One region of the Limnomicrobium aquaticum genome, then DNA from elsewhere that is predicted to be linked to it. Evidence: predicted binding sites of a transcription regulator. Region 1 holds the regulator's gene; each other region holds the start of a gene.
The links. Region 1 encodes PhoB, which activates phosphate uptake and scavenging genes when phosphate is short. Its sites were predicted from a motif close to TGTCATNNANCTGTCAT; they were not measured.
Positions count from the first base shown of each region.

Region 2: the regulator PhoB is predicted to act here: its motif matches at 2,166-2,182, upstream of ABID16_RS05470 (bifunctional 2',3'-cyclic-nucleotide 2'-phosphodiesterase/3'-nucleotidase).
Region 3: the regulator PhoB is predicted to act here: its motif matches at 1,794-1,810, upstream of ugpB (sn-glycerol-3-phosphate ABC transporter substrate-binding protein UgpB).

Region 1 is NZ_JBEPMB010000002.1:308,019-312,401, reverse strand. It holds gene phoR (phosphate regulon sensor histidine kinase PhoR) at 1-458, shown strand, start outside; gene phoU (phosphate signaling complex protein PhoU) at 660-1,370, shown strand; gene phoB (phosphate regulon transcriptional regulator PhoB) at 1,386-2,069, shown strand; gene ABID16_RS10115 (CsbD family protein) at 2,232-2,423, shown strand; gene ABID16_RS10110 (GcrA family cell cycle regulator) at 2,527-3,054, opposite strand; gene ABID16_RS10105 (coiled-coil domain-containing protein) at 3,493-4,383, opposite strand, start outside.
Region 2 is NZ_JBEPMB010000001.1:1,107,238-1,111,620, forward strand. It holds gene ald (alanine dehydrogenase) at 365-1,483, opposite strand; gene ABID16_RS05465 (Lrp/AsnC family transcriptional regulator) at 1,646-2,104, shown strand; gene ABID16_RS05470 (bifunctional 2',3'-cyclic-nucleotide 2'-phosphodiesterase/3'-nucleotidase) at 2,272-4,260, shown strand; gene ABID16_RS05475 (HlyU family transcriptional regulator) at 4,360-4,383, opposite strand, start outside.
Region 3 is NZ_JBEPMB010000002.1:28,496-32,878, reverse strand. It holds gene ugpA (sn-glycerol-3-phosphate ABC transporter permease UgpA) at 1-315, opposite strand, end outside; gene ugpB (sn-glycerol-3-phosphate ABC transporter substrate-binding protein UgpB) at 398-1,717, opposite strand; gene ABID16_RS08735 (YraN family protein) at 1,831-2,196, opposite strand; gene rsmI (16S rRNA (cytidine(1402)-2'-O)-methyltransferase) at 2,201-3,094, opposite strand; gene dnaN (DNA polymerase III subunit beta) at 3,302-4,383, shown strand, end outside.

The sequences.
Region 1 (4,383 bases):
CCTCCGATCGGGTGGACCTGCTGCCGCTGCTCGGCCATGTACGCGACGCCCTACAGCCGCTCGCTGCATCGCTCGATATTGAGATCGCCATGGACCTGCCGCAAGATCCCGTCTTCGTGGCCGGCGACCGCGACGAGCTCATCCAGGTCTTCGAAAACCTCGTGCAGAACGCCTGCAAATACGGGCAGGAGGGCAAACGCGTCGAGGTGACGCTGACGCCGGCGACGAAAGGCCAGGGCGCGGAAGTCTCGATCCGCGATTTCGGACCGGGCATTGCAGAGGAGCATATTCCGCGCCTCACCGAGCGTTTTTACCGTGTGAACGTCGAAGCCAGCCGTTCCAAAAAAGGAACCGGGCTGGGGCTTGCCATCGTCAAGCATATCCTGACACGGCATCGCGCCCGCCTCATCGTGAAGTCGGAAATGGGCAAGGGATCGGTATTCACGGTCAGATTTTGACGACAGGTATGATCATTGCCCTCCACACGTTTAAAATAAACGAGTGAATTCAGTCGTATAATTTGTCACAAATCTTTTGCCAAAGTGTCATAAAAGCATTGGCGGGTGGCGCTAGGAAAGCGCATCCAGACTGAATGCGTCGCGCCATTGTCATGGTGCGGCCGAGCATGAACGCGCAACGGCTGATCGAAGAGGCCCGACATGACCCAATCCCACATTATGACCGCCTATGACGAGGAACTGCGTTTTCTCAGCCGCCGGATCGCGGAAATGGGCGGCATGGCCGAGCAGATGGCAGCGGATGCCGTTCGCGCACTGGTCAACGCCGATGCGGCGCTGGCGCAGCGCGTGATCTCCGACGACGCCATTCTCGACGCCGCCGAGCGCGAAATCACTGACAAGGCGATCCTGACGATTGCCCGCCGCCAGCCGGTCGCCAACGACCTGCGCGAAATCATGGGCTCGATCCGCATCGCCTCCGACCTGGAACGCGTCGGCGACCTCGGCAAGAACACGGCCAAGCGCGTCATCGCCGTCCAGCAGAGCGGCGTTCCGCGCGCGCTGGCCCGCGGCATGGAACACCTTTCCGAACTGGCTCTTGCCCAGCTCAAGGACGTTCTCGACGTCTACACGACGCGCTCGGCCGAGAAGGCGCAGTCGATCCGCGACCGCGACGAGGAAATCGACGCAATGTACACGTCGCTCTTCCGCGAGCTTCTGACCTACATGATGGAAGATCCGCGCAACATCACATCCTGCACGCATCTTCTCTTCTGCGCCAAGAACATCGAGCGCATCGGAGACCATGCCACGAACATTGCCGAGACGATCTACTACATGACGACCGGCACACAGCCCGACGGCGAGCGCCCAAAGGACGACAACACCGCCACGATGACGGTTCAGGGCTGAAAGCGGTAGAACGTCATGCAGCCGAAAATCACGGTGGTCGAAGACGAGGAGGCGCTGAGCGTCCTCCTCCGTTATAATCTGGAAGCCGAAGGCTACGAGGTCGAGACGATCCTGCGCGGCGACGAGGCGGATATCCGCTTGCAGGAGCAGGTGCCGGATCTCGTTATCCTCGACTGGATGCTGCCGGGCGTGCCGGGTATCGAACTTTGCCGGCGCCTGCGCGCCAGACCGACGACCGAGCGGCTGCCGATCATCATGCTGACGGCGCGCGGCGAGGAAAGTGAGCGAATTCGCGGTCTCTCGACCGGGGCTGACGACTATGTTGTGAAGCCCTTTTCCACGCCGGAGCTGATGGCCCGTGTCAAGGCGATGCTTCGCCGCGCCAAGCCGGAAGTCGTTTCCTCGCAGTTGAAATGCGGCGATATCGAACTGGATCGGGACAGCCATCGCGTTCATCGCCGCTCGCGCGAAGTTCGTCTCGGTCCGACGGAATTCCGCCTGCTGGAATTCTTCATGTCGTCACCCGGCCGCGTCTTCTCGCGCTCGCAGCTTCTGGACGGCGTCTGGGGTCACGACATCTATGTCGATGAACGCACGGTTGACGTCCATATCGGCCGTCTGCGCAAGGCGCTGAACTTCTCCAACATGCCGGACGTCATCCGCACCGTTCGCGGTGCGGGCTATTCGATGGAAGGCTGAGACGTTATTTTGAAGCAAGGCCGCGGCTTGATGAGCCGCGGCCTTGCTTTGTTTCGTGCATTTCACATCGCTATTTTTCGATGTGGCGGGAACCCGATCCGGGTTCAGACGTTCTCCCGACGCAAACGGAATGTGTTTGTTCCGATACAAGGAGAAACGCTCATGAGCAGCACGACTGACAAGATTTCCGGCAAGGCCAACGAACTCGCCGGCAAGGCCAAGCAGGCCGTAGGTAAGGCTGTCGGCGACGACGAAATGCGCGCCAAGGGCGCCGCGCAGGAGGTCAAGGGCAAGGTCCAGACCGCCAAGGGCAATGCCAAGGACGCCATTAAGAACGTGACTGATCGTCTCTGATCCCTCGGATCGGTACCGAATTCCCTCCCGGTTCCCACCCCCTCCCCCAAAACGCAGCGGGCCCCTTTCGGGGCCCGTTTCATTTTGTGCTGTCTGTCTGACATCAGCGGCCGGCGCGGCGGCGCTCGGCGGACGGCTGGTAGGCAAGCCGCGCATGATAGGTGCAGTAGGGCGAGCTGTCCGGGCTGTCGTTGCCACAGAAGTGGAAGTCGTCCTTCATCGGATCGCCGACCGGCCACTTGCAGGTGCGCTCGGTCAGTTCCGTCAGCGCAAGGCGACGCGAGATCGGCACGACCACGTTGGACGCCGGCTGCACTTCGGTCTCGTAATAGACTTCGGTCTCGACCTCTTCCTTCAGCATGGTTGCGCCCTGCGCACGGGTGACCGTGCGGGTTACGGTGCGCGGCATGAAAGACTGCGAACGCGGCGCTGCTGCAGCAGCCTGGCGCTTGGCCGGACGCGCAGTTGCCGCGCCGCCTGCCTTGGCCCGGCCCGGCAGGCACAGGCGATGCACCTTGCCGATGACCGCGTTGCGGCTGACACCGCCAAGCTGGGCAGCGATCTGGCTGGCGCTCAAGCCCTCGGACCACAATTTCTTCAGTCTTTCGACGCGCTCGTCTGTCCAGCCCATCGTCATCGTATAATCCGCTCCTTGTGCCTCGCAGAATCCACCACCGAGGCCGCGGAGGGGTTCCGCTGCCGGGATACGCGCTTACAGTGTGGTGACTAGTTCCGCCGCATGCGATCTAGTAATTATTTGTTAACCTAAAGGGTGGGTGACTCTGTGGCAAGAGTCGGCGGAATCGACGAGAATCACTTTCCGCGCTTTTCCCCAACTTGATGGGATTTTGGCAACACTCCCGCCAGACGCACTGCCAGCTGTCTATTTTATAAGTCTTTGTAAATAAAAAGATTTCAGGAATCGGATTGAGGATTTCGGTGCGACTTTGCCTGCCGTAACGGAAGGTGTAATCCCGTTGAGTCAGCCCCCAAAAATCGCATCGCTCTCGACAGAAAAATCCCGCCGTCAAGCGGGAAATGAGAGCAGATCGCCACAATTGTAAGTCGATCAGCCGCCCGGCAGCACGTGGATAGAGAAGAGCCTGGCCGTGTTGCCCTCGCCGCCAGCGCCCGCATTGATCACCAGCCTGCCGGGGCCTTCAGCAGGGTTGCCACCCTTGACCACCACATCGAACATCAAGTCGGTCTTGTTCTGCGACAGGAGAAAGCGATGGCGGCCACAATTGCCCAGCCCGCCGAACTCGCACTCCACAGTGACCTGAACCGGCTTGTCGCCGCCTTCCAGCATCAGGGCAATGTTGGATGTCTTGCCCTGCATCGATGTTATGACCGATTGCGGAAGTTCTATGGATACCGAGCCGTCAATACCAGGCGCGGCAGAGGTGATGGCGAGATAGGGGCCGGAACCGCTCTGCTCGACCTTGGCGGAAGCCTGTGAACCGACGGAGAAGGATTTCGATTTGCCAGCTTCGAAGAGCTTCGTCCATTCATCGCCAAATCCGCCCTGGCGGGAAAGCGACTTCAATTGCTTCGCGCCGTCAAAATCCTCGGCCTTGGCCGTGGGCGGCGGGTTGGGAACGGAACCATCGCGAACGGCTTTTGGAAGGTTGAGGCCCGTGCTTTGCACCCACCACCAGCCTGCGGCTCCGAATGCGGCGAATGTCACCAATGCGAAGGCGCGCGCCTTCCAGCGGCTCTTCCGGCGCGGCTTGATCGCACGCTCGGGCGGCAAATGAATGACTTCCGGCTCGGGTTCGGCTTCGTCAGCGACATAGGGCGGCTGCGACACCTCGATATCGAAGGCCGGCGCGCGCCGCTCTCCACGATCCTCCACCTCGGGAATGATGTCGAAAACAGGGTCGCGCTGACGTCCCGTCCGCTCGATCTCCACGGCAGGCGCGTCATCGATGGACGGCTCCGCGCCCTGCCCCACGATCTC
Region 2 (4,383 bases), on a different contig from region 1:
TCATCGAAATTTCTCATTCCCTACATAGAGTGTCAGGAGGGCGAACTTCAAGACACACATGGAGAATGTGGAATTTCATGGACGCTTGCTCCTTAATACGGCGTTACGAAAGCAAACTGCCCACAGGCCAATTGAAACACGATAAAAACTTCGTGAAGTCGACCCCTTCAACTGCAACCGACATCGGCAACCCGGCATCAAGGGATCGATCTCCGGTTTCGAAGCCGGAGCGAACCGCCAAATCTCTTGGGGAGTTCAATGCGTTGTCGGATGAGCCGGATATAGGAACCGGCGCCGCCCACTTCCAGAGGGAGGTGGGGACGCCGGTTCAATTTCATAGATGATGTCAATCAAAGTCCCGTCATTACGCTGCCTTCAGCGCATCGACGGGCGAAACGAGATCGAGGCTGAGGCTTTCTGCTACCGCCTTGTTCGTGATCTTGCCCCTGTGGACATTCAGGCCATTGCGCAGGTGCGGATCTTCCGCAACCGCCTTCAGTCCCTTATCGGCCAGCGCCAGACCGTGGACGAGCGTCGCGTTGTTCAGCGCGTGAGTCGAAGTATAAGGCACCGCGCCAGGCATGTTGGCCACGCAATAGTGGACCACGCCATCGACCACATAGGTCGGATCGGAATGCGTCGTTGCATGCGACGTCTCGAAACAGCCGCCTTGGTCGATGGCGACATCGACGATCACCGAACCCGGCTTCATGGAGGAAAGCATAGCCTTCGTGACGAGCTTCGGGGCAGCAGCGCCAGGGATCAGCACGGCACCGATCACGAGATCGGCGGAGAAGACTTCACGCTCGAGATTGTCGATGGAGGAATAGAGCGTGTGGATCGAGCCGTGGAAGATGTCGTCGAGCTGGCGCAGACGCGGCAGCGAGCGGTCGAGCACAGTCACATCAGCGCCGAGGCCGACGGCCATCTTGGCCGCATGAAGTCCGACGACGCCGCCGCCGATCACGACAACCTTGCCCGGACGCACGCCCGGCACGCCGCCAAGCAGAACCCCTCGCCCGCCATGGGCTTTCTGGAGCGCTGTTGCGCCGGCCTGGATCGAGAGACGCCCGGCCACTTCCGACATCGGAGCCAGCAATGGCAGCGCGCCGGCGGCGTCCGTCACGGTCTCATAGGCGACGCCGGTCACGCCGGATGCCAGCAGGCCCTTCGTCTGTTCCGGATCGGGCGCAAGATGGAGATAGGTATAGAGGATCTGGCCTTCGCGGAGCTGCGCCCATTCCGACGGCTGCGGCTCCTTGACCTTCACGACCATGTCGGCCTTCGCGAAAATCTCGGCAGCCGTGGCAACGACCTTGGCTCCAACGGCTTCATAGGCCGCGTCATCCGCGCCGATGCCGGCACCCGCGCCGGTCTCAATCAACACCTGGTGACCATGAGCGACATACTCGCGCGCCGCACCGGGTGTAAGACCCACGCGGTACTCGTGATTTTTGATTTCCTTGGGGCAACCGACGATCATGCTTGTTCCTCTCGACTTTTTTCATGCCCGCTGAACGCGGGTCGGTGATACATCGATTAGAGGGGAAAGCCGCTCGAAGGTCCGTGCAAAGAGGCTTTGCCGCAAACACATTTTTCGAATAATCTTGCGCTATTGCGAAAAACTTCGAAGAGAATTGCGCCTATGGATCTAGATACAATCGATACTGCGATTCTACGGGAGCTGCAGAAAGACGGACGGATGTCGAACGCCGACCTCGCTCAGCGCGTGGGGCTTTCGGCCTCCGCCTGCTCGCGCCGGCTCGACATCCTGGAGAAATCCGGCGTGATTTCCGGCTATCACGCCCGCCTGTCGAACAAGGCGATCGGCTACAAGATGATGGTCATCGTCCACATCTCGCTATCCGGACAGTTCGCCAAGACGCTGACAGAGTTCGAGGCCGCCGTGCGGCGCTGTCCCAATGTGGTCGTCTGCTATCTCATGTCGGGCGAGTACGATTACATTCTTCGCGTCGCGGCGAAGGACCTCGAGGATTATGAGCGCATCCACCGCGACTGGCTCTCCGCCCTGCCCCATGTGGTGAAAATCAACTCGTCCTTTGCGCTTCGGGAAATCATTGACCGTCCGAACGCCGGACTTTAGGTCCGGCAAACGTGCGTGGTAAGGCTGTCATATTTTCCATCTGGTCAAACTTTTGGAATGCTGACATCTTGCTGTCGTCAACTGTCGCCAAGATGCGGCGCGCTCCGAAGGGGCGCGCCTATCGGGGGCTAACGACCCCGCTCCCGCGCAATTACCGGAGAACTTCCATGACGCTCGAACACCCGAAACTTACCCTGACGCGCCGCTCGCTGCTCGGTGGTGCTGCCGCCGGCGCTGCGATGATCATGCTGCATCCCTTCGCAGCGCGCGCGGCCGCGAACCAGGCGCATCTGCGCATCATGGAAACGACCGATATCCATGTGAACATCATGCCGTATGACTATTATGCGGATAAGCCCAACGACACGATGGGCCTGACGCGGACGGCCTCGATCATCGACAAGATCCGCGCCGAAGCCGGCAACTCCATGCTGATCGACAACGGCGACCTGCTGCAGGGCAACCCGATGGGCGATTACATGGCCTACAAGAAGGGCATGAAGGCCGGCGACATGCATCCGGTGATGAAGGCCATGAACGTACTGAACTATGATGTCGGCACGCTCGGGAACCACGAGTTCAACTACGGCCTCGACTTCATGTTCAACGTGCTCGGCGGCGCAAACTTCCCGATCGTCTGCGCCAACCTCACCAAGGGCAAGCTCGCTTCCGATCCCAAGCAGGACGAGCTCTTCTTCAAGCCCTACGTGATCCTCGACAAGAAGATCAAGGACGGCGCCGGCAACGAAAGCACTGTCAAGGTGGGCTTCATCGGCTTCGTGCCGCCGCAGATCATGGTCTGGGATGCCAAAAACCTCGAAGGCAAGGCCATGACGCGCGACATCGTCAGCGCCGCCAAGGCCTGGGTTCCGGCGATGAAGGAAGCCGGCGCGGACATCGTAATTGCGCTGTCCCACTCCGGCATTGACGCAGCCAAGCCGACTGACGGCATGGAGAACGCCTCGCTCTACGTCGCCTCCGTCGAGGGCATCGATGCCGTCTTCACCGGCCACCAGCACCTCGTCTTCCCCGGTCCGAAGACCTGGGACGGCATGCAGAATGTCGACGCCGTCAAGGGCACGCTGTTCGGCAAGCCGGCCGTCATGGGCGGCTTCTGGGGCTCGCATATGGGTCTCATCGACCTGCTGATCGAAAAGGACGGCAAGAGCTGGAAGGTCGTCGACTTCACCACCGAGGCCCGCCCGATCTCTCACCGCGACGAGAACAAGAAGATCGTCGCCGACGTGACCGACAAGCCGGAAATCGTCGCCGCCGTGAAGGAAGAGCACGAAGCGACGCTGGCTTATGTCCGCACGCCGGTCGGCAAGACGTCGGCACCGCTCTATTCCTACTTTGCGCTCGTGGCCGACGATCCGTCCGTGCAGATCGTTTCGAATGCTCAGACCTGGTATATCAAGGACATGCTGAAGGAGACGCCGTACAAGGATCTGCCGGTTCTTTCCGCTGCAGCGCCCTTCAAGGCCGGCGGCCGCAACGGCGCCGACTACTACACCGATGTCCCCGCCGGTGACATCGCCATCAAGAACGTCTCCGACCTCTACCTCTACCCGAACACCGTTCGCGCCGTCGTCATCACCGGCGCGCAGGTCAAGGGCTGGCTGGAAATGTCAGCCGGCATGTTCAACCAGGTCAAGGAAGGTTCGAAGGACGCGCCGCTGCTGAACAACGATTTCCCGTCCTACAACTACGACGTCATCGACGGCGTGACCTACGAGATCGACCTCTCGCAGCCGGCCATGTATGACAAGGACGGCAAGAAGGTTGGCGACAGCGCAGGCCGCATCGTCAATCTGCAGTTCCAGGGCAAGCCAATCGATCCGGCGCAGAAATTCGTGGTCGCCACCAACAACTACCGCGCCGGCGGCGGCGGCAACTTCCCGGAAATCACCGGCGACAAGATCGTCTTCGTGGCTCCGGACACGAACCGCGACGTCATCGTTCGCTATATCGTCCAGGAAGGCACGATCAACCCCTCTGCCGATGGCAACTGGCGCTTCAAGGCGATGCCCGGCACGACGGCTGTCTTCGAGACGGGTCCGAAGGGCAAGCAGTTTGCCGGCGATGTGAAGGGCGCGAAGATCGAGGATGCGGGCGCCGGCGAAAACGGCTTTGCCAAGTATCGCCTCGTGCTCTGATCGGCAAACGAGACATAAACAGGAAAACGGCGCTTTCGGGCGCCGTTTTTCGTTATGCGATCAGAAGGTGAAGCGTCGTCACCTCACGGTGATACTCTCTCAGGCGCGACCGGTTGGTGCGCC
Region 3 (4,383 bases), 280 kb from region 1:
GCTGCGGCTTTTCAACAGCGAATTGGCGGCGACCGCGAGAACAAGCGCAACCACGATAGACGCCGTTGCCACCGAGACCGAGAAGACGAGCGTGACGATCAGGGAATTGAGATAGCCGGGATCGTGCAGGATGGCGGCATAGTTGGCGAGGCCAACGAACTGGGTGCTTGTGCCGAAAGCATCTTCGCGCAGGAAAGATTGCCAGACCGCCTGTCCGGCCGGCCAGACGAAGAAGATGAGCGTTACGGCAAGCTGCGGCAGGATGAGCCAGTAGGGCAGGATCTTGCTCGAAAATATGGTGCGTTTGGTCTGCATGGCCGGTTCCGATGGATCGGGAAGGCGCGCTCGCCGTGAAGCGAGCGCGCCCGAGGGAAAGACGTCTGCCTGATGGCCGGTCTTACTTGTTGGAGGCCGCGAATTCGGCGATCAGCTTGTCGCCGCGCTCGACGACGGCGTCGAGGGCTTCCTTGGCGGACTTCTTGCCGCCGAGCAGTGCCTGGAATTCCTCGTCAATCACCTTGCGGATCTGGACGTAGTTGCCGAAGCGCAGGCCCTTGGAATTCGAGGTCGGCGCGTTCAGCGTGATTTCCTTGATACCGACGTCAGAACCGGGGTTCTTTTCGTAGTAACCCTGCTTCTGGCCGAGTTCGTAAGCGGCCTGCGTGATCGGCAGGTAGCCCGAGAACTGGTGCCAGTCAGCCTGGACCTCAGCGGTCGACAGGTAGCGGAAGAAGTCGGCGACGCCCTTGTATTCTTCAGCGTCGTGGCCCTTGAGAACCCAGAGCGTTGCGCCGCCGATGATGGAGTTCTGCGGAGCACCCTTCACGTCGGCATAGTAAGGCAGCATGCCGTAACCGACCTCGAAGTCCTTGGCGTTGTTGACGACGCCGGCGCGGGACGACGACGAGTTCATATACATCGCGCATTCCTGGCTGTAGAACTTCGGCGGTGCGTCATTGCCGCCTTCCGGACCGCCATACTGGAAGAGGCCTTCCGTCTGCCACTTCTTCAGGTTTTCCCAATGCTTGATCTGGGTCGGACCGTTGAAGGAGAGCTTCGAATCGACGCTGCCGAAGCCGTTCTCGTTGGTGCCGATCGGCAGGTTGTGCCAGGCCGAGAAGTTTTCCAGCTGAACCCAGGAGATCCAGCCCGTGGTGAAGCCGCACTTGGCAGCGCCGGAAGCCATGATCTTCTTGGAGAAGGATTCGACATCTTCCCAGGTTTTCGGGGCCACGTTCGGGTCGAGGCCGGCCTTCTTGAAGACGTTCTTGTTGTAGTAGAGAATAGGGGTCGAGGAGTTGAAGGGCATGGAAAGCATGTTGCCCTGGGTATCGGTGTAGTAACCGACAACGGCCGGGAGGTATGCCTTGGGGTCGAACTGAGCGCCCGCATCCTTCATCAGCTGGTAGACCGGATAGACGGCGCCCTTGGCGGCCATCATCGTGCCGGTGCCGACTTCGAAGACCTGGACGATATCGGGCTGCTGCTTGGCGCGGAAGGCGGCAATCGCTGCGGTCATCGTTTCAGCATAGGAGCCCTTGTAGGACGCCACGACCTGATACTTGTCCTGCGACTTGTTGTAGTTGGCGACGATTTCGTCGAGCTTCTTGCCAAGCTCGCCACCCATGGCATGCCACCAGGTGATCTGCGTGGCTGCAAACGAGCTGGACGCGGAGAGCGCCAGTGCTGCTGCAGCGAGCGTGAGTTTCTTGAACATGAGATTGCCCCTTCCATTGGGTTGATGGACTGGAGCGGGCATTAGCCGTCTCAGGTGACGGGTAGATGAATTTTTTATTTCACTAATATGACAATCGATCCAAGGACTTCCATTTAGAAGACGTCGGGGAAATGAACCGGCAACCGCCACGGGAGAATGGCCACAATATCGTAGCGCCGCGAGAGTTTTGCGGCGTCCTTCTGTTTCGCCAACCAGTGCAGGCTGGCGGCCTCGATCCGCCGTTGCGCCGTGAACCCGACCGCAGAAATAGCCTCATCGACATGGCGCCGCGCCTTCACCTCGACGAAGACCGCAAGGTCGCCCTTGCGCGCGACGATATCGACCTCGCCGCCCCTGGAGCGGTAACGCATGGCGGCGATGTGATAGCCTTTGAGGAGAAGATAGAGGGCTGCAATATATTCCGCGAAAAAGCCTCGCCGGTAGGCCGCAAGCTTCTTGTCCTGCGGTCCCGACGCCATCGGTTCAACCCTTCAGCGCCATCAGACGTTCATAGAGCTCGCTGCGGGCAAGGCCGGTCTGCTTTGCGGCCTCCTGTGCGGCCTTGCTCGCCGGCATGTCGTTCATGAGTGAGAGAAGAAGCGCGTCCACATCGATCTCCTGTGCCACCTTCTCGCCCGGCGGCCCGATGACGAGCACGATCTCGCCCTTCACCGCCGCATCCTCATAAGCAACGGCGAGCTCGGCAAGCGTGCCGCGCCGGAACTCCTCGAAGGTCTTGGTCAGTTCGCGACAGACGGCGGCAGGACGATCACCTCCCAAGACATCGGCGGCAGCGGCAAGCGTATTGTCGATCCGGTGCGGCGATTCAAAGAAGATGAGGGTCGCCGGGACGTCTTTGAGTTCCGCCAGCCGATCGCGCCTGGCCTTGTCCTTCGTCGGCAGGAAGCCCGCGAACATAAAGGCATCGTTGGGCAGACCGGCGCCGACAAGGGCGGCAAGCGGCGCGGATGCGCCGGGGATCGGGATGACCCTGTGGCCTGCTTCGATAGCAAGCTGTCCAAGCCGGTAGCCGGGATCGGAGACCAGCGGGGTGCCGGCATCCGACACCAGCGCCACCGTCTTGCCCGCTTCCAGAAAGCCGAGAAGCCGCGCACCCGCTTCATCGGCATTGTGTTCGTGATAGGCAAAGGGCCGGTTGCGAATGCCGTAGCGGTCGAGAAGCACGCGGGTGACGCGCGTATCCTCGCAGGCCAGTACATCAGCGCCAGCCAGCGTTTCGAGCGCGCGCAGCGTGATATCGCCGAGATTGCCGATCGGCGTCGCGACAAGGTAGAGACCGGGACCGAGCGGACGCGCCGGCAATTCGGTATTGCCGATCCGGTAGGTCCGTTCTTTTGCGCTTGTTTCCGTCATCATGCCTGCCTTTTGTGGGCAGTTTCGCGCGAAAGCAAGCATGGGGGCAAGCGGCGGGAAGATAAATTGTGCGGCATCCGCTTAGATGCTTGCGTTCCGGTGCTTGTTTCTGCCATTTTGCCGGTCCCATCGGCCGGACCGGCCATCTGAGCGAGAAGAGGGCCGCGCGCTCACCGGGCGCGCTACAGCCACAGAAACGGTAACAGTTCCATGCGCATTACGATCGAGCGTTCCAATCTTCTGAAGTCGTTGAACCATGTGCACCGCGTGGTCGAAAGACGGAACACGATCCCGATTCTCTCCAACGTGCTGCTGCGCGGCGAAGGCCAGAGCCTGGAGATGAAGGCGACCGACCTCGATCTGGAAATCACGGAATCGACACCAGCCCAGGTCGAGCAGTCCGGCGGCACGACCGTTCCCGCCCATCTTCTCTATGACATCGTCCGCAAGCTGCCCGATGGAGCCGAAGTTCTGCTGGCAACGACGACCGACGGCAGCGCCATGACGGTCGCGTCCGGCCGCTCCAAGTTCTCGCTGCAATGCCTGCCGGTGTCCGATTTCCCGGACCTCAATGCCGGTACGTTCAGCCATTCCTTCAAGGTCAAGGGTTCCGACCTGAAGATGCTGATCGACCGCACGCAGTTTGCGATCTCGACGGAAGAGACGCGCTATTATCTCAACGGCATTTTCATGCACACCGTCGAGGCTGGCGGCGATCTGAAGCTGCGGGCCGTGGCCACCGACGGCCATCGTCTCGCGCGCGCCGACGTCGTAGCGCCTTCGGGCTCGGAAGGCATGCCGGGCATCATCATTCCGCGCAAGACGGTCGGCGAACTGCAGAAGCTCGTTGATGGCGTCGAGGGCGACGTTTCGGTCGAGATTTCGGACGCCAAGATTCGCGTCACCACCGGCCCGATCGTCATGACCTCCAAGCTCATCGACGGCACGTTCCCGGATTACCAGCGTGTCATTCCGTCTGGCAATGACAAGGAAATGCGCGTCGATTGCGCCACCTTCCAGGCTGCCGTCGACCGCGTATCGACCATTTCATCGGAGCGCGGCCGCGCCGTGAAGCTCGCGATTTCAGATGGCCAGCTGACGCTCACCGTCAACAATCCGGATTCGGGCTCGGCGACCGACGAAGTGCCCGTCGGCTACGACAACGATCCGCTCGAAATCGGCTTCAACGCCAAATATCTGCTCGATATTACCCAGCAACTATCCGGCGGCGAGGCAATCTTCATGCTGGCCGATGCCGGGTCGCCGACCGTCGTGCGCGATGTCGCCGGCGA